One region of the Microbacterium sp. J1-1 genome, then DNA from elsewhere that is predicted to be linked to it. Evidence: predicted binding sites of a transcription regulator. Region 1 holds the regulator's gene; the other holds the start of a gene.
What was found. Region 1 encodes LexA, which represses DNA repair genes until DNA is damaged. Its sites were predicted from a motif close to TCGAACANNTGTTCGA; they were not measured.

Region 1 (8,507 bases):
CGCAGCTGGCGGATGCTGCCGCCCGAGCGCTGGACGTGCTCGGACGTGCAACGCAACGCCCCGCGATCCTCGTCGCCGCCCCGTACGCCGACCTCGGTGAGGTCTTCCCGGTGCTCGCGGCCGCGCCGATCGAGGCGATCGCTGTGGACCTCGTGCGCGGCGGCGTGCCCGCCCCGGCTGCAGGGCTCGAGGGCAAGACCCTCGTCGGCGGGGTGGTCGACGGGCACAACATCTGGCGCGGCGACCTCGCGCACGCGTTCGACCGGCTCGAGGCTCTCCGTGCGCTCGGCGCGGCCGTGTCCGCGTCGACGTCGACGTCGCTGCTGCATGTGCCCCACGATGTGACCGACGAGTCCCGGCTCGACGAGCGTCTGGTCTCGTGGTTGGCGTTCGCCGACCAGAAGGTCGAGCAGGTCGGTGTGCTCGCACGGGGACTCAGCGTCGGCCGCGCGTCGATCGCCGCCGAGCTCGACGCGTCGTCCGCGGCCCTGGCTGATCGTCTCGCCGCACCGGGCGTTCGTGACGGTGCCGTCCGCGATCGCGCGCTCAGCACGGCCGACTTCTCCCGCGTCGGGTACGAGGAGCGTGAGACCGCGCAGGAGGCGCTCGGCCTGCCCGTGCTGCCGTTGACGACGATCGGCTCCTTCCCGCAGACCGGCGACATCCGGCGTGCGCGCGCCCGGTTCACGCGTGGCGAGATCCCCGCCGAGGACTACGACGACTTCCTGCGTCGCGAAGTGGCCAGCGTCGTCTCTCTGCAGGAGGACCTCGGGCTCGATGTGCTGGTCCACGGTGAGCCCGAGCGCAACGACATGGTGCAGTACTTCGCCGAGAACCTCGATGGCTTCGCCGTGACCGAGCACGGCTGGGTCCAGTCGTACGGATCCCGGGCCACACGTCCGTCGATCCTCTGGGGCGACGTCTCGCGACCGGCTCCGATCACCGTGGGATGGTCCGCCTACGCGCAGTCGTTGACGAGCAAGCACCTGAAGGGCATGCTCACGGGTCCCGTGACGATCCTCGCCTGGTCGTTCGTACGCGACGACCAGCCGCTCGGTGAGACCGCGAACCAGGTCGCGCTGGCGCTGCGCGATGAGATCGCGGACCTGGAGGCTGCCGGCATCGCGATCATCCAGGTCGACGAGCCCGCGCTGCGTGAACTCCTGCCGCTGAAGAAGGCGGACCAGCCCGCGTACCTCCGCTGGTCCGTCGACTCGTTCCGACTCGCGACCGGTGGTGCCGCTGCGGGTACCCAGGTGCACACGCACCTCTGTTACTCCGAGTTCGGTGTCGTGATCGATGCGATCCGGGCGCTCGATGCCGACGTGACCTCGATCGAGGCGGCGCGCAGTCGCATGGAGGTCGTCGCCGACATCGCCGAGGTCGGGTTCGACCACGGCATCGGTCCGGGCGTCTACGACATCCATTCGCCGCGCGTGCCCACGGTCGAGGAGGTCGAGTCGCTGCTGCGTCGCGCGGTGGAGGAGATCCCGACACGTCAGCTCTGGGTGAACCCGGACTGCGGCCTGAAGACCCGCGGCTACGACGAGACGACCGCCTCGCTGCGCAACATCGTCGAGGCGACGCGCCGGGTGCGTGAGGACGTGAGCGTCCGGGTGTAGCCCACCCCGGGTCGACACCCCCGCGCAGGGTCGACACCCCCGCAGCGGGTCGACACCCCCGCCCAGCGTCGAGGCCCCCTCTCAGAAACGTATCTGGGAGGGGGCCTCGACGGTCAGCGGGGGCCTCGACGGTCAGAGGGGCACGTCAGACCGCTCGGAGCACGGCCACGACCTTGCCGAGCACGACGGCCTCATCACCGAGGATCGGCTCGAAAGACGAGTTGCGGGGCAGGAGCCAGGTGTGCCCGTCGCGACGGCGCAGGACCTTGACGGTGGCCTCCCCGTCGAGCATCGCGGCCACGATCTCCCCGTTCTCCGCATTGTTCTGGGAGCGGACGACCACCCAGTCGCCATCGCAGATCGCGGCGTCGATCATCGACTCGCCGGAGACCTTGAGCATGAACAGGTCGCCCTTGCCGACCAGCTGGCGTGGCAGGGGGAAGATCTCCTCCACCTGCTGGTCCGCCGTGATCGGCACACCCGCGGCGATGCGCCCGACCAGGGGTACGAGCGCGGCATCGCCCACGGGGGTCGCGACATCGGCAGGGTTCTCGCCGCTCGCACCGGGCAGATCGATCAGGACCTCCATCGCGCGCGTCTTCCCGGGGTCGCGGCGCAGGTAGCCGCTGAGCTCGAGCTGTCCGAGCTGGTGCGTCACGCTCGAGAGTGACTTGAGGCCGACGGCATCACCGATCTCCCGCATGCTCGGCGGGTACCCGTGGTGGGCGATCGAATTCTGGATGACCTCGAGGATCGCCATCTGCTTCGGGCTCAGGCTCTTGCGACGGCGGGTCCGCGGTGCCTCCGACTCGGGGGCTGAGTACTCGCTCATGGTGCTCCTTAAGTGCGTGTTCCGACGTCGCTCTTCGAATGTCGGAGGCCCGTGGTGTGGTGTTCTCATCGAAACCGTATCCGAGAAACAGTCCGATCTGGAAGATCTGTTCGAGCGTGTCGGGCGAATCGCGTTTCCGGTTTCGAAGAACACTTGACAGATGTTCGAACTCGAAGATATCTTCGGAACGTAGCTTCGCATTCACGGCTCCCGGCCGAGACGGGAATGCGAACGCTACGCCAACTTCCTCCGGGCCCATCGCCCCGAGACAGGCTAAGGAGCACGACATGAGCAGCATCAGCGTCAGCACCGCAACGATCCTCCCGGCACCCGCACGCCCCCACACGCGACTGCGGCTGACGGCACGGGGTCGCGGTGTGCTGCTGGCTCTCGCCTCGGTGCCGCTGGCGATCGGAATCGCTTTCGCGGCACTCAGCGGTGGCAGCGCCATCGCCTCCGGTGTCGATGCTCCCGCCGCGAGTGTCGAGACGCTGACGGTCCTGCCCGGGGACACCCTGTGGTCGATCGCCACCTCGGTCGCGCCGAACGCCGACCCGCGTGTCGTCATCGGAGAGATCAGCCGGATGAACGTGCTCCGTGGTGGCGAGCTCCAGATCGGTCAGGAGCTCGCGATCCCGGCGCAGTACGTGGACTGAGCCCTCACCGGGATGTGCGTCATCCGCCCGACCGGCGGCCTAGCATGGGAAGGGTGACGCTCTCCCTCCACGATCTGCCGCTCCGTGACGACCTTCGCGGGCTGAAGCCGTACGGTGCCCCGCAGGCCCCTCTCCCGGTCGCTCTCAATGTCAACGAGAACACTCATCCGATCCCGGAGGCGGTCGCGAGTGACATCCTCGACGACATCGCGGTGGCGATCCGCGATGTGAACCGGTATCCGGACCGGGAGTTCACGACGCTTCGCGAGGCGTTCGCGGATTACCTCGGTCATGGGCTCACCGCCGACCAGATCTGGGCGGGCAACGGATCCAACGAGGTGCTGCAGCACATCCTGCAGGCGTTCGGAGGACCCGGGCGCACCGCCTTCGGGTTCGCGCCCACGTACTCGATGTATCCGCTCATCGCGCAGGGAACGGGGGCACGGTGGATTGCCGGCACCCGGGAGCCCGACTACTCGATCACGCCCGAGGATGCGGCCGCGCAGGTACGCGCCGCTGATCCCGATGTGGTCATCCTCTGCTCGCCGAACAATCCGACCGGGACGCCTCTCGGTCTCGATGTCGTCGAAGCCGTCTACGACGCTGCGCGCGGCGTCGTCATCGTCGACGAGGCGTACCAGGAGTTCGCTCCGCACGACGCGCTCTCCGCGCTCACGCTCCTCGAAGGGCGGCCTCGGCTCGCGATCTCCCGCACCATGAGCAAGGCATTCGCGTTCGCGGGCGCGCGGGTGGGCTATCTCGCGGCCGATCCTGCTTTCATCGACGCCCTCCGCCTGGTCCGACTGCCGTATCACCTCAGCGCGCTCACACAGGCCGCCGCCGTTGCTGCGCTGCGCAACGCCGACGTGATGCTCGGCATGGTCGAGGAGATCGTCGAGCAGCGCGACAGGATCACTGCGACCCTGGAGGCCCTCGGCTACACGCCGCACGAGACGTGGTCGAACTTCGTCCTGTTCGGAGGAGTCGCCGACCCGCGCGCGACCTGGCAGCAGCTGTACGACCGTGGTGTGCTGGTGCGTGACGTCGGCATCCCCGGGCACCTCCGGGTGAGCGCAGGAACCGAGTCCGAGACCACCGCATTCCTCGACGCCTTGGCCTCGATAGGATCGGCATCATGAGCAGCCCCGCACTGACCCCGCGCACCGCCAGCCGTGTGCGCAGCACGTCGGAGTCCACCGTCGAGCTCGAACTGAACCTCGACGGGACCGGTGCGAGCCGTATCGACACTTCGGTGCCGTTCTTCGACCACATGCTCACCGCCTTCGCGAAGCACTCGCTCACCGACCTGACGGTACGGGCCTCGGGCGACACGGACATCGACGCGCACCACACCGTCGAAGACGTGTCGATCGTGCTCGGACAAGCCATCCTCGAAGCGCTCGGCGACAAGTCGGGCATCTCGAGGTACGGCGATGCGCTCGTGCCCCTCGATGAAGCCCTCGCGCAGGCGGTCGTCGACATCTCCGGGCGTCCGTACCTCGTGCACACCGGCGAGCCGGCCGGGTTCGAGCACCACCTGATCGGTGGACACTTCACCGGGTCTCTCGTGCGCCACTCGTTCGAGGCCATCACCTTCAACGCCGCACTCACGGTGCACGTGCGCGTCCTCGGCGGGCGCGACCCGCACCACATCGCCGAGGCCGAGTACAAGGCCTTCGCACGCGCCTTCCGCCAGGCCAAGGCTCTGGACCCGCTGGTCGACGGCATCCCGTCGACCAAGGGTGCGCTGTGAGCAGCGCGCCCCGCGTCGCCGTCTTCGATTACGACTCCGGCAACGTCCACTCCGCGGTGAAGGCACTGGCCGAGGCCGGCGCGGATGCGGTGCTGACCCGAGACCGTCAGACGGCTCTCGAGGCCGACGGACTGCTCGTCCCCGGCGTCGGTGCGTTCCAGGCCGTCCGTGAGGCACTGCGTACCCACGGCGGCGACGAGATCATCGACCGGCGGTTGGCCGGTGGGCGACCGGTGCTGGGGATCTGTGTCGGCATGCAGGTGCTGTTCGAGCACGGTGTCGAGCGCGGACACGACACCGCGGGGCTCGGCGAATGGCCGGGGGCAGTCACCGAACTGAACGCTCCCGTGCTCCCGCACATGGGGTGGAACACGGTCGAGCCCGGCGCGGACAGCGTCCTGTTCCGCGGACTCGAGAAGGAGCGGTTCTACTTCGTGCATTCCTACGCCGCACAGTCGTGGGAGCTCGATGTGATCCCGCCCTTCCCGCAGCCGGTCCTCACCTGGACGACGTACGGCGATCCGTTCCTCGCCGCCGTCGAGAACGGCCCACTCTCGGCCACGCAGTTCCACCCGGAGAAGTCGGGCGAAGCGGGCATCCAACTGCTGCGCAATTGGATCGGCAGCCTCTGACTCCTCCCGTGGACGTCATCCGTTTTGTCACCCGCCCTCGGGCGGACTACCCTCGGTTCTCGTGCCCGCTCCGGGCCGCAGAGCTTCCCGAACCAAGGAATCCATGAACGACTTCGCGCAGTCTCCCTCGCTCACGCTCCTTCCCGCGGTCGATGTCGCCGGTGGCAAGGCCGTCCGGCTGACCCAGGGGGAGGCCGGGACCGAGACCAGCTACGGCGACCCGTTGGACGCGGCGGGTGAGTGGGCGGCGCAGGGCGCCAAGTGGATCCACCTCGTCGACCTCGATGCGGCGTTCGGTCGGGGGAGCAACGCGCCGATCCTGCGCAAGGTCATCAAGCAGTTCAAGGGTGTGGACATCGAGCTGTCCGGCGGCATCCGTGACGATGCGACCCTGGAAGCGGCTCTCGAGAGCGGGGCCGCTAGGATCAACCTGGGCACCGCCGCGCTCGAGAACCCCGAGTGGGCCGCCGACGTGATCGGCCGCTACGGCGAGGCGATCGCGGTCGGCCTCGACGTGCGCGGCACGACGCTCGCCGCCCGCGGGTGGACCAAAGAGGGCGGAGACCTCTGGGAGGTCCTCGGTCGTCTCGAAGACGCCGGCTGCAGCCGCTACGTGGTCACGGACGTGACGAAGGACGGCACGCTTCGCGGTCCGAACCTCGAACTGCTGCGCGAGGTCACCGCCCGCACGCCGAAGCCGGTCGTCGCATCCGGAGGCATCTCGAACCTCGATGACATCGCCGCGCTCCGTGCGCTCGTGCCGCTGGGCGTCGAGGGTGCGATCGTCGGCAAGGCACTCTACGCCGGCGCCTTCACACTGGCTGAGGCCCTGGATGTCGCAGGAGACTGACGCGCACTCCTGCGGGCCCGAGTCGCACAACCACGGCGACTCCGCCGGTGTCCCCTGGGAGGGGCGCAGCTTCGAGTCGAACCCCCACGCGGCGGACGACGGCTCCGCGGACCCCGCCCTGCTGGCCGCTCTGCTCCGCTTCCGTGCGGGGGAGGGGAGTCAGGTCGAGGTCGTCGACGCGTTCCGTTCCGCGCGCGTGCTGATCCCGCTCATCGCCGAGAAGGGTGAGGAGGGCGTCGCGCCCAACGGCCTGCCGGTCGACAAGACGCAGGAGCTCTCGATCGTCACGGTTGCCGCTCCCGATGGGCGTCGAGTGCAGCCGGTGTTCTCGTCCGTCGAGACGATGCAGGCGTGGGATGCCACGGCGCGACCGATCCCGGTCGAGGCGCTCCGTGCCGCCTTGGCGGCTTCCGCCGAAGACACCGATCTGATCGTGCTCGACCCGACCTCCGAGACCGAGTTCGTCTTCCGGCGCCCCGCCGTCTGGGCGATCGCTCAGGGGCACCCCTGGGTGCCGAGCTTCCTCTCGACCGAGGTGGTCTCCGCGCTGCAGGAGAGCGTCGCGCACGAGCTGGCGGTGATCGATGTGGCCGTCGCTGCCGGCGACCCCGACGCGCGCCTGCGTGGTCCGGAGTTGGTCGTGATCCTCGAACTGGTCGATGGGCTCGAGCGCGAGGTGCTCGATGCTGTTCTCGCCCGCCTCGCCCAGCGCTGGGCGTCCGATGACCGCATCGCCGTGCTCGCCGACTCGCTGACCGTGAAGCTCCGCCGCAGCGCCTGAGCGTCGCGTCTCGCTTGCGTTCCGGCTGTCAGTTGACCGGACCGGTCCACTTCTCGCCGGGTCCCTTGCCGATCGGGTCCGGGATGGAGGAGGCCTCGCGGAAGGCGAGCTGAAGCGAGCGGAGACCGTCGCGCAGCGAGCGTGCGTGCATGTCGCTGATCTCGGGGGCGCCGGCGGTGATGAGTCCGGCGAGGGCGTTGATGAGCTTGCGCGCCTCGTCGAGGTCGAGCTGGGCTGCCGCATCCGGGTCGTCGGCGAGGCCGAGTTTGACGGCAGCCGCGCTCATCAGGTGCACGGCCGCAGTGGTGATCACCTCGACAGCGGGGACGTCGGCGATGTCTCGGGTGGCCGACGACGCGGCCTCCTCCTGACGTGCCCAGCGCTCTTCGCGCTCGCGTGCAGCCTCGTCCGATGCCTGGTTCGTCACTTCGCCTTGCTTTCTGTTAGACTTTGGCGGGCTCCGGAGCGTCATGCTCCGGATCGAAAGAGGATTCACTTCCCACCCGCGCTTGCCGTTCAAGGCTACCGGGTCTTGCACTCCACCGGCTCCGTTCGCAAAGACGGACCCGGTAGACAGGGTGCGGAGCCGGCGTCTGAATGCCGGTGGGCGGGGACGATTCCGATTTCGCCCGTGATGCAGAGAGCGTCACGGTGGCCGAATCACATCGTCTAAGGAGTTCCGCATCAGCGATCCCCGTACCAATGAGCGCATCCGCGTCCCCGAGGTCCGCCTCGTCGGCCCCGCGGGTGAGCAGATCGGCGTCGTCCGCATCGAGGCCGCGCTGCGCCTCGCACAGGAAGCCGATCTCGACCTCGTCGAGGTCGCCCCGAACTCGAAGCCGCCCGTCGTCAAGATCATGGACTACGGCAAGTTCAAGTACGAGGCCGCCCAGAAGGAAAAGGAAGCTCGCCGCAACCAGGCGAACACGATCCTCAAGGAAGTCCGCTTCCGTCTGAAGATCGAGGCTCACGACTACACGACCAAGCTCAAGCGCGCCGAGGGCTTCCTCAAGGCGGGCGACAAGGTCAAGGCCATGATCCTGTTCCGCGGTCGCGAGCAGTCGCGTCCCGAGCAGGGTGTGCGTCTGCTGCGCAAGTTCGCCGAAGACGTGGCCGAGTTCGGCACCGTCGAGTCGAACCCGACCATCGACGGTCGCAACATGGTCATGGTCGTCGCGCCGCTCAAGAGCAAGTCGGAGGCCAAGCAGGAGCAGAACGCCGTCCGCGATGCTCAGCGCGCCGACAAGAAGCAGGCTGCTCGCGACGCGAAGGCCGACGCCCCGGCCGCAGCTCCGGCGGAGTAGCTCCCGCCCCCAGAACTCCCGCACCGCGGGTTGACACCGTCGCCTGAGAAGGCGCCATACGAAGGAAGAGAAGATGC
Region 2 (8,507 bases), 120 kb from region 1:
TGAGCGTGATCGGGTTCGACGACATCCCGGTCGCCGCGCATGTGGCTCCCACGCTGAGCACGGTTCATCAGGACTTCCCGGAGCTGGGCCGGCGCGCCGTGCGGATCCTCCTCGCGCAGATCCGCGGCGAGGAAGCGCCGGCTTTCGGCCCCTTGCAGACGGTCCTGCGCGCGCGCGAGTCCGCCGCCGCTCGCTGACGGTTTCGTACCACGCTCCGCGCGACGTTCGAGATCATCGAATCCTTTCGATCCCTGGCCTCGCCTGGAGGCGCGGGATCGCGCGGATCGCGGTGGGGTCACGGTCGGTATCCGAAATACCGGAGCGGACTTGACAGCGCTTCGTCGTGAGTGGACGATGTATTTCAATGTGAACGGTCACATCGAAGGTGACCGCACGTCGCAAGGAAGATCCGTGAGCACCACAGCAACGTTGCCTACCGTGTCAGGCCCCATCCTGGAGATGCGCAGCATCACTAAGGAGTTCCCGGGCGTCAAGGCGCTCGCCGACGTCTCGATCACCGTCCGCGCCGGCGAGATCCACGCCATCTGCGGCGAGAACGGCGCGGGGAAGTCGACTCTGATGAAGGTCCTCTCCGGGGTGTACCCCTACGGGACCTACGAGGGGGAGATCCTGCTCTACGGCCAGGAGCAGAGGTTCAAGGACATCGTCGCCAGCGAGCAGGCCGGCATAGCGATCATCCACCAGGAACTCGCGCTGATCCCCGAGCTGTCCGTCACCGAGAACATCTTCCTCGGCAACGAGATCCAGCGCGGCGGACGGATCGACTGGCAGGCTCAGAAAGAGCGCACGATCGAGCTGCTCGCGCGCGTGGGCCTGAATGAGGATCCGGATGCGCAGATCAAGACGCTCGGTGTCGGCAAGCAGCAGCTGATCGAGATCGCGAAGGCGCTCAACAAGGACGTCAAGCTGCTGATCCTCGACGAGCCGACCGCCGCTCTGAACGAGAACGACTCGCAGCACCTGCTCGACCTGATCCTCGGGCTCAAGGCCAAGGGAATCGCGTCGATCATGATCAGCCACAAGCTCAACGAGATCGAGCAGATCGCCGACGAGATCACGATCATCCGCGACGGTCGCACGGTCGAGACGCTCGACATCTCCCGCGGCGAGATCAACGAGGACCGGATCATCCGCGGCATGGTCGGTCGGTCGTTGGAGAGCCGCTACCCGGATCGCACGCCCGAGATCGGCGAGGTGTTCTTCGAGGTCAAGGACTGGTGGGTGCAGCACCCGACCGTCCCGGAGCGCATGGTCGTGAAGGGGTCGAACATCACCGTCCGGCGCGGCGAGGTCGTCGGCATCGCGGGACTCATGGGCGCGGGGCGCACCGAGTTCGCGATGAGCCTGTTCGGCCGCTCCTACGGCACGTTCCTCTCGGGCACACTGATCAAGGACGGCCAGGAAGTCGTGCTGCCCGACGTGGCGTCGGCGATCAAGCACGGCCTCGCCTACGTGAGCGAGGACCGCAAGGTACTCGGGCTCAACCTGCTCGACACGATCAAGAGGTCGGTGGTCGCCGCGAAGCTCTCGAAGATCGCCAAGCGCGGCGTCGTCGATGCGCGCGCCGAGTTCGCCGTGGCCGAGGACTATCGCAAGGCCCTTCGCATCAAGACCCCGTCGGTCGAAGAGGGCGTCGGCAAACTCTCCGGCGGCAATCAGCAGAAGGTCGTCCTGGCGAAGTGGATGTTCACCGACCCCGACCTGCTGATCCTCGACGAGCCCACCCGCGGTATCGACGTCGGTGCGAAGTACGAGATCTACGCGATCATCAACGAGCTCGCGGCGCAGGGCAAGGGCGTCATCGTCATCTCGAGCGAGCTTCCTGAGCTCCTGGGCATCTCCGACCGCATCTACACCGTCTTCGAAGGTCGGGTCACCGACTGCATCCCGGCCGATCAGGCGACACCTGAGGACCTCATGCGCAGCATGACCTCCGCGACCCAGAAAGCAACCGCATGACCACCGACACCACCGCAACGAAGCGCGGCTTCCACTTCAAGGACATCACGAAGATGTTCGGAGGCGGTCAGTCGACCCTCCGCCAGTTCGGCATCCTCGGCAGCCTCGTCGTCATCCTCGTCGTCTTCCAGGTGCTGACCTGGATCGTCAAAGGCACGGGTCTCACGCTGTCCTCGGGCAACCTGATCAACGTCGTCAACCAGTACTCGTACATCCTGATCCTCGCGATCGGCATGGTGATGGTCATCATCATGGGCCACATCGACCTCTCGGTGGGGTCGGTGGCCGCGTTCACCGGCATCGTGGTCGCGAAGGCCATGGCCGACTGGAACCTCCCCTGGCCGCTCGGTGTGCTCCTCGGCCTCGGGGTCGGCGTGCTGGTCGGCGCCTGGCAGGGGTTCTGGGTCGCCTATGTCGGGGTGCCGGCGTTCATCGTGACGCTGGCGGGCATGCTGTTCTTCCGCGGTGCGAACCAGTGGGTCGGTGACTCGCAGTCCGTTCCCGTGCCGCAGGGCTTCAAGGTCATCGGTGCCGGCTACCTCCCCGAGCTGCCGTTCATCCCCGTGCCGTTCAACGTGTTCACCATGCTGCTCGCGCTGCTGGGCGTCGCATGGATCGTGTTCTGGGAGATCCGCACCCGGCGCGTGCAGCACAAGATGGGGGCCGAGACGGCGCCGCTGTGGGTGAGTGTCACCAAGGTCGTGCTCATCTCGGCCGTGATCCTGATCGCGGGCTGGCTGTTCGCCACCGGGCGTGAGGGCACCAGCTTCCCGATCTCGGGCATCATCCTGCTCGCCCTGGTGATCCTCTACTCGTTCATCACGAACAACACGGTCTTCGGTCGTCACATCTACGCGGTCGGTGGCAACCGGCAGGCCGCGCGCCTGTCGGGTGTGAAGGACCGCTGGGTCGACTTCTTCGTGATGATGAACATGTCGGTGCTCGCGTCGCTGGCCGGCATGATCTATGTCGCCAGGGCGACGGCCTCCGGTCCGCAGGACGGCAACGGCTGGGAGCTGGATGCGATCGCCTCGGTCTTCATCGGTGGCGCGGCTGTCTCGGGCGGTATCGGAACCGTGATCGGGTCGATCATCGGTGGTCTCGTCATGGCGTTCCTGAACAACGGCCTCGCCCTGCTCGGCGCCGGCGCCGACGTGGTGTCGATGATCAAGGGTCTGGTGCTCCTGTTCGCCGTCGGTGTCGACGTGTGGAACAAGCAGCAGGGTCGCCCGTCGATCATCGGCTTCCTGACGCGTCGATTCGGACGCAAGCAGGATCCGGCCACCGACACGTTCGATCCGACCAAGACGAACTATCCCACCAGCCAGAAGTACGAAGCCCCCGCCGTCGACGAGACGCGCGGTTAGGAGAGGTCGCTTCGCGCGGCGCTCGCGTGACACGACCTTCACACACCAGAGAAAGAGATCACATGAAGAAGATTCTTCTGTCGGCGACAGCGCTTGTCGTCGCGGGCGCCTTCGCCCTCACCGGCTGCTCCTCGGAGCGCGGCGGTGGCACGGACTCGGGATCGGGGGACGAGGCCAAGGGTTTCGCCGCTGACGCCACGATCGGTGTCGCCCTTCCGGACAAGACCTCGGAGAACTGGGTCCTCGCCGGTCAGCTGTTCACGGACGGTCTCAAGGAGGCCGGCTTCAAGGCGGACGTGCAGTACGCGCCCGCCAGCAACACGGTCGCGGAGCAGCAGAACCAGATCCAGGCGATGGTCACCGGTGGCGCCAAGGTCATCATCATCGGTGCGAAGGACGGCAAGCAGCTCGCCACGCAGGTCGAGGCCGCTCGTGACGCGGGCGTGACCGTCATCGCCTATGACCGTCTGATCGAGAACACGGAGGCCGTCGACTACTACGTCGCGTTCGACAACTTCAAGGTCGGTCAGCTGCAGGGCCAGGCTCTGCTCGATGGACTCGCCGAGCGTGCGGGACACGAGGCTCCGTACAACATCGAGCTGTTCTCGGGCTCGCCGGACGACGCGAACTCCGCTGTGTTCTTCAACGGCGCGATGGACGTGCTCCAGCCGAAGATCGACGACGGCACGCTCAACGTCGTCTCCGGCCAGACCGAGATCGCCCAGACGGCGACCGAGGGCTGGAAGGCCGAGAACGCCCAGCGTCGCATGGACTCGATCCTCACCTCGACGTACAGCTCCGAGACGCTCGACGGCGTCCTCTCGCCGAACGACACGCTCGCTCGCGCCATCATCACCTCGGTGCAGCAGGCCGGAAAGCCGGTCCCGGTGGTCACGGGTCAGGACTCCGAGGTCGAGTCGGTGAAGTCGATCATGGAGGGCATCCAGTACTCCACGATCAACAAGGACACCACGCTCCTCGTCGAGCAGTCGATCAAGATGGTCGGCCAGCTCCAGAAGGGTGAAGAGGTCGACGTCAACGACACCGAGCAGTACGACAACGGCGTGAAGGTCGTTCCGGCTTACCTGCTCGACCCGATCATCGTGACCAAGGAGAACGCGGCAGAGGCATACGCCAACGTCCCGAGCCTCCTCGAGATCGTGAAGTCGTACCAGTAACTCGCACCGCACACATCCTCACGGATACGCGAACCGTCCGGGCCCTCGGGTCCGGGCGGTTCGTCGTTCAACCGGTGCACATGCCCGGGACGCGCTCAGAACGGTGCGGTCACCGGATCGGCACTCGTGAAGGTCACAGTGTTCTGCGGAGGCGGCCGGTCGATGTACGTGCGACCGGTCGGGCTCGTCCACTCCAGCACGCCGCCCGAGGTCTGGTCGACGTGCCAGGGGGAGTGGTGTTTGAGCATGTGATGTCGTCGGCAGACGGCGGCAAGGTTTCCGTGGGCGGTCGCCCCTCCGGTCGAGGCCGCATGATTGTGGTCGAGGTCGCACTTGCGCGCCGTGATCCCGCATCCGGGAAACCGGCACCGCTGGTCCCGCGCGCGGAGATGCCGCCGGAGATGTTCACTCGGGCGGTAGCGGTCGACAGCGAGCAGTTCGCCGGAGATCGGATGCGTCAGCACGCGGTCCCAGCCGGTCGCGGAACCTGCCAGCGTGCGAGCGGTCGTGACGTCGATGGGGATCGTTCCGTCGAGCTCGGCCGGTGATGAGGTCGTCGGAGCGTCATCGTCCATCAGAGTGAGCACCGGCACCGTGACCTCGACGCGGGCGCGGACCTCGCCCAGCAGGCTGTCCGCCGTGTCATGGCCCGCGGGGGATCCTGTGAGAACGAGGTCGGCGAGCAGATCGGCGCGCAACTGATCGACCGTGCGGTCGTCGGCGGGGAGTCCGGCGGCTGAAGCATCCTGTGCCGCTCGTGCATTCTCCTCTTTCACCGCATGCGCCATCTGCGACAGCCGGTCGAGCATGCCGTGCAGGAGGACCGCGGGTCCGCGCGCCCCCAGCTCGGCCATCCCGTCGTCGAGGTCCTTCACCCACACGCGGCGCAGCTCGCGGGCATCGCGATGCCGCTCGGTGAGACTGCGCTCCTGGAACCGCTCGGCAAGACGCCGCACGATCCGCCGAAGCCGATTCGGGGATTCCGTCACGGCGACCTCCACGGCCTCCGCGGCGTAGGCGGCGCGATCCGCAGCCTCGTCGAGATGCGCGCCCGCCTCGACGATGACCCGGGAGTGCGCGGCACTGATGCGCCCTTCGCCCTGTGCCTTCCATACCGCCGGGAATCGCTCGACGAGCCACGTGGCCTTGGCCATCTTGCGCTCGATCGTGCGGTCGCTCAGGTGCTGCGCAGCGCCGATCTCGGCAGCGACCGTGCGGATCGCCATGTCACCGTGGTCGGGATGCGAAGCTGTCCGGGCGATGTCGACGGCCAGGCGTCCGGCCAGCGCGAGCATGCCGTCGCGAGCCGCCTGCATACTGCTCAGGGTCGACTCGGCCGCTTCCAACGAGGCCACCAGATCGGCGAGCATCGCCATCTGGGAATCGGTCGCGTCGAGCAGTGCGGTCATGACTTCAGTCCATCACCGACCACCGACATTCGAAGATGGATTCGATTGAGATTCACGTCTCCGGGGTCACGAAACGGTGACGAACGCGATCAACGGGCGGTGCTAGTCCCAGATCGGATCGTCGGGGTCGGGGGAGTCGGTGCCGTCCGCATCGGTCATGATGCGCGCGCCGGCGATCCACGAGGTCAGTGCGTCGCCGTGGAGCGTATGAGGGTGCGGCACGCCGAGGAGGTCGGGGTTCGTCGCGACGGCGAGCAGCTCGTCGCTCGCGAAGACGACGACGTTGCCGAGCGGCCCTTCGTCATCGTTCGGTTCTGCGTCGAGGACGACGGCGACATGGTCGAACACCGTGCGCAGGGTGGCTGCCTGTCGCCGTGAGTACTCGAAGGGGTGTCCGTCGAGCAGGTTGACCGCCACGACCCCCTCCGCTGCGGAGCGCGCGGCGACACGGCGATAGAACTCCTGGCTGGCCACGCGATGCCGGATGACGGCGGCATCCCAGAGATCGACGACCGTGAACCGCGCACCCATCCACTCGCCGGCGAGCTCCGCGTCCGCGACCGCGCGCGCATCACCGAAGATGACGCGCAGATCGGTACCCGGAGACAGCGGCAGCGCGGCGATCACCGCCTCGTAGAGGGTGGGCTCGAACTCGACCACGAGCTGCGGCGATCCGGCGCGCGTGGCCTCGACGTAGCGTGCCAGCGTGAGGGCACCGGCTCCCAGGTGCACGGTGAACAGCGGCGCACCGGGCTCAGCGGCAGCATCCATCACTCTGGCGATGTGCTGCGTGTAGTCGTATTCGAGATCGGTGGGGTCGGTCATCGAGACGACGGACTGCGGGATTCCGTCGACGCTGAGTTCGTAGCGACCGGGCCGCCTTCTCGACTGCACCAGCTTCGCCTTGCGATCCTCGAGCAGAAGGGAGAACACCCGGCGACTCTTCGGCACCCGTCGATCTTAGAGCGCGAGGAGCCGGTCGGAGAACACGCCGACCGCGCGCGACTACCCTGGAAGGAACATGGCACATCTTCTCGGGGCTGAAGCCCTGCATCTCGAATACCCGACCAGGGTCGTCTTCGACTCCGTGACCCTCGGCATCGAAGAGGGTGATCGCATCGGCATCGTCGGCCGCAACGGCGACGGCAAGTCGAGTCTTCTCGGCATGCTCGCGGGGATCAAGGAACCGAACTCGGGCCGCGTCACGGTGCGCGGCGGCACGCGAATCGGTGTGCTCGATCAGGCGGACACCCTCCCGGACGACCTGACCATCAGCGCCGCTGTGGTCGGGGACACCCCGGAGTACGAGTGGGCCGGCGACGCGCGGATCCGCGACGTCATCGAAGGACTGCTCACCGACCTGCCCTGGGATGCGGAGATCGGCTCCCTCAGCGGTGGTCAGCGGCGCCGGGTGTCGCTCGCCAAGCTCCTCACCGGAGACTGGGACGTCATCGCGCTGGATGAGCCGACCAACCACCTCGACGTCGAGGCCATCACCTGGCTCGCGGGGCATCTCAAGAAGCGCTGGTCGCCGAACGCCGGGGCCCTCATGGTCGTGACCCACGACCGGTGGTTCCTCGACGAGATCAGTACCGAGACATGGGAAGTGCACGACCGGATCGTCGAGCCCTTCGAGGGCGGCTACGCGGCGTACATCCTGCAGCGCGTCGAACGCGACCGCATGGCGGCGGCGACCGAGGCGAAGCGCCAGAACCTCGCCAAGAAGGAGCTCGCGTGGCTCCGTCGCGGCGCTCCCGCCCGCACGGCGAAGCCGAAGTTCCGCATCGACGCGGCCAACGAGCTGATCGCCGACGTGCCGGAGATCCGCGACAAGGTGTCGCTGCAGTCCCTCGCGGTCTCGCGGCTGGGAAAGGACGTGGTCGATCTGCTCGACGTCGGGGTGACCTACCCGACGGCGGACGGCGGCGAGAAGGTCGTGCTGCGCGACGTCGAGTGGCGCATCGCACCGGGGGAGCGCACGGGCATCCTCGGCGTCAACGGCGCCGGCAAGTCGACGCTCCTCGGGCTCATCTCCGGCACGGTCGAACCGACCACGGGTCGGGTCAAGCGCGGCAAGACCGTGAAGGTGCAGACTCTCACCCAGCGCCTCGACGAGCTCACCCAGCACTGGAACGACCCGGTGCGGGTGATCATCTCCGGACTGCGCACCTCCTACACGATGGGAACGGGCTCCAAGGCGCAGGACCTCACTCCCGGTCAGCTGCTCGAACGGCTCGGCTTCGATTCGGCCCAGCTCTCCACTCCGGTCAAAGACCTCTCGGGTGGGCAGCAGCGTCGCCTGCAGCTCCTGCTCGTGCTGCTCGACCAGCCGAACGTGCTGATCCTCGACGAGCCGACCAACGACCTCGACACCGACATGCTCGCCGCGATCGAGGACCTTCTCGACTCCTGGTCGGGTACGCTCCTGGTCGTCAGCCACGACCGCTACTTCCTGGAACGCGTCACCGACCAGCAGTACGCGATCCTGGACGGGCATCTGCGGCACCTGCCCGGCGGGGTCGACGAGTACTTGCGGCTGCGCCACCTCCAGTCTTCGACCGGACCGAAGCAGA

Region 2: the regulator LexA is predicted to act here: its motif matches at 5,964-5,979, upstream of LRQ07_RS12220 (HNH endonuclease signature motif containing protein).

What each region holds. Positions count from the first base shown of each region.
Region 1 covers NZ_CP089590.1:2,421,071-2,429,577, reverse strand. Annotated here, with positions in the region: gene metE (5-methyltetrahydropteroyltriglutamate--homocysteine S-methyltransferase) at 1-1,622, shown strand, start outside; gene lexA (transcriptional repressor LexA) at 1,768-2,454, opposite strand; gene LRQ07_RS11645 (LysM peptidoglycan-binding domain-containing protein) at 2,742-3,110, shown strand; gene LRQ07_RS11640 (histidinol-phosphate transaminase) at 3,155-4,249, shown strand; gene hisB (imidazoleglycerol-phosphate dehydratase HisB) at 4,246-4,863, shown strand; gene hisH (imidazole glycerol phosphate synthase subunit HisH) at 4,860-5,495, shown strand; gene priA (bifunctional 1-(5-phosphoribosyl)-5-((5-phosphoribosylamino)methylideneamino)imidazole-4-carboxamide isomerase/phosphoribosylanthranilate isomerase PriA) at 5,599-6,345, shown strand; gene LRQ07_RS11620 (SseB family protein) at 6,329-7,126, shown strand; gene LRQ07_RS11615 (DUF1844 domain-containing protein) at 7,155-7,553, opposite strand; gene infC (translation initiation factor IF-3) at 7,786-8,430, shown strand; gene rpmI (50S ribosomal protein L35) at 8,504-8,507, shown strand, end outside.
Region 2 covers NZ_CP089590.1:2,540,340-2,548,846, reverse strand. Annotated here, with positions in the region: gene LRQ07_RS12240 (LacI family DNA-binding transcriptional regulator) at 1-197, shown strand, start outside; gene mmsA (multiple monosaccharide ABC transporter ATP-binding protein) at 460-1,980, shown strand; gene mmsB (multiple monosaccharide ABC transporter permease) at 1,977-3,347, shown strand; gene LRQ07_RS12225 (sugar-binding protein) at 3,410-4,525, shown strand; gene LRQ07_RS12220 (HNH endonuclease signature motif containing protein) at 4,621-5,934, opposite strand; gene LRQ07_RS12215 (spermidine synthase) at 6,037-6,885, opposite strand; gene LRQ07_RS12210 (ABC-F family ATP-binding cassette domain-containing protein) at 6,956-8,507, shown strand, end outside.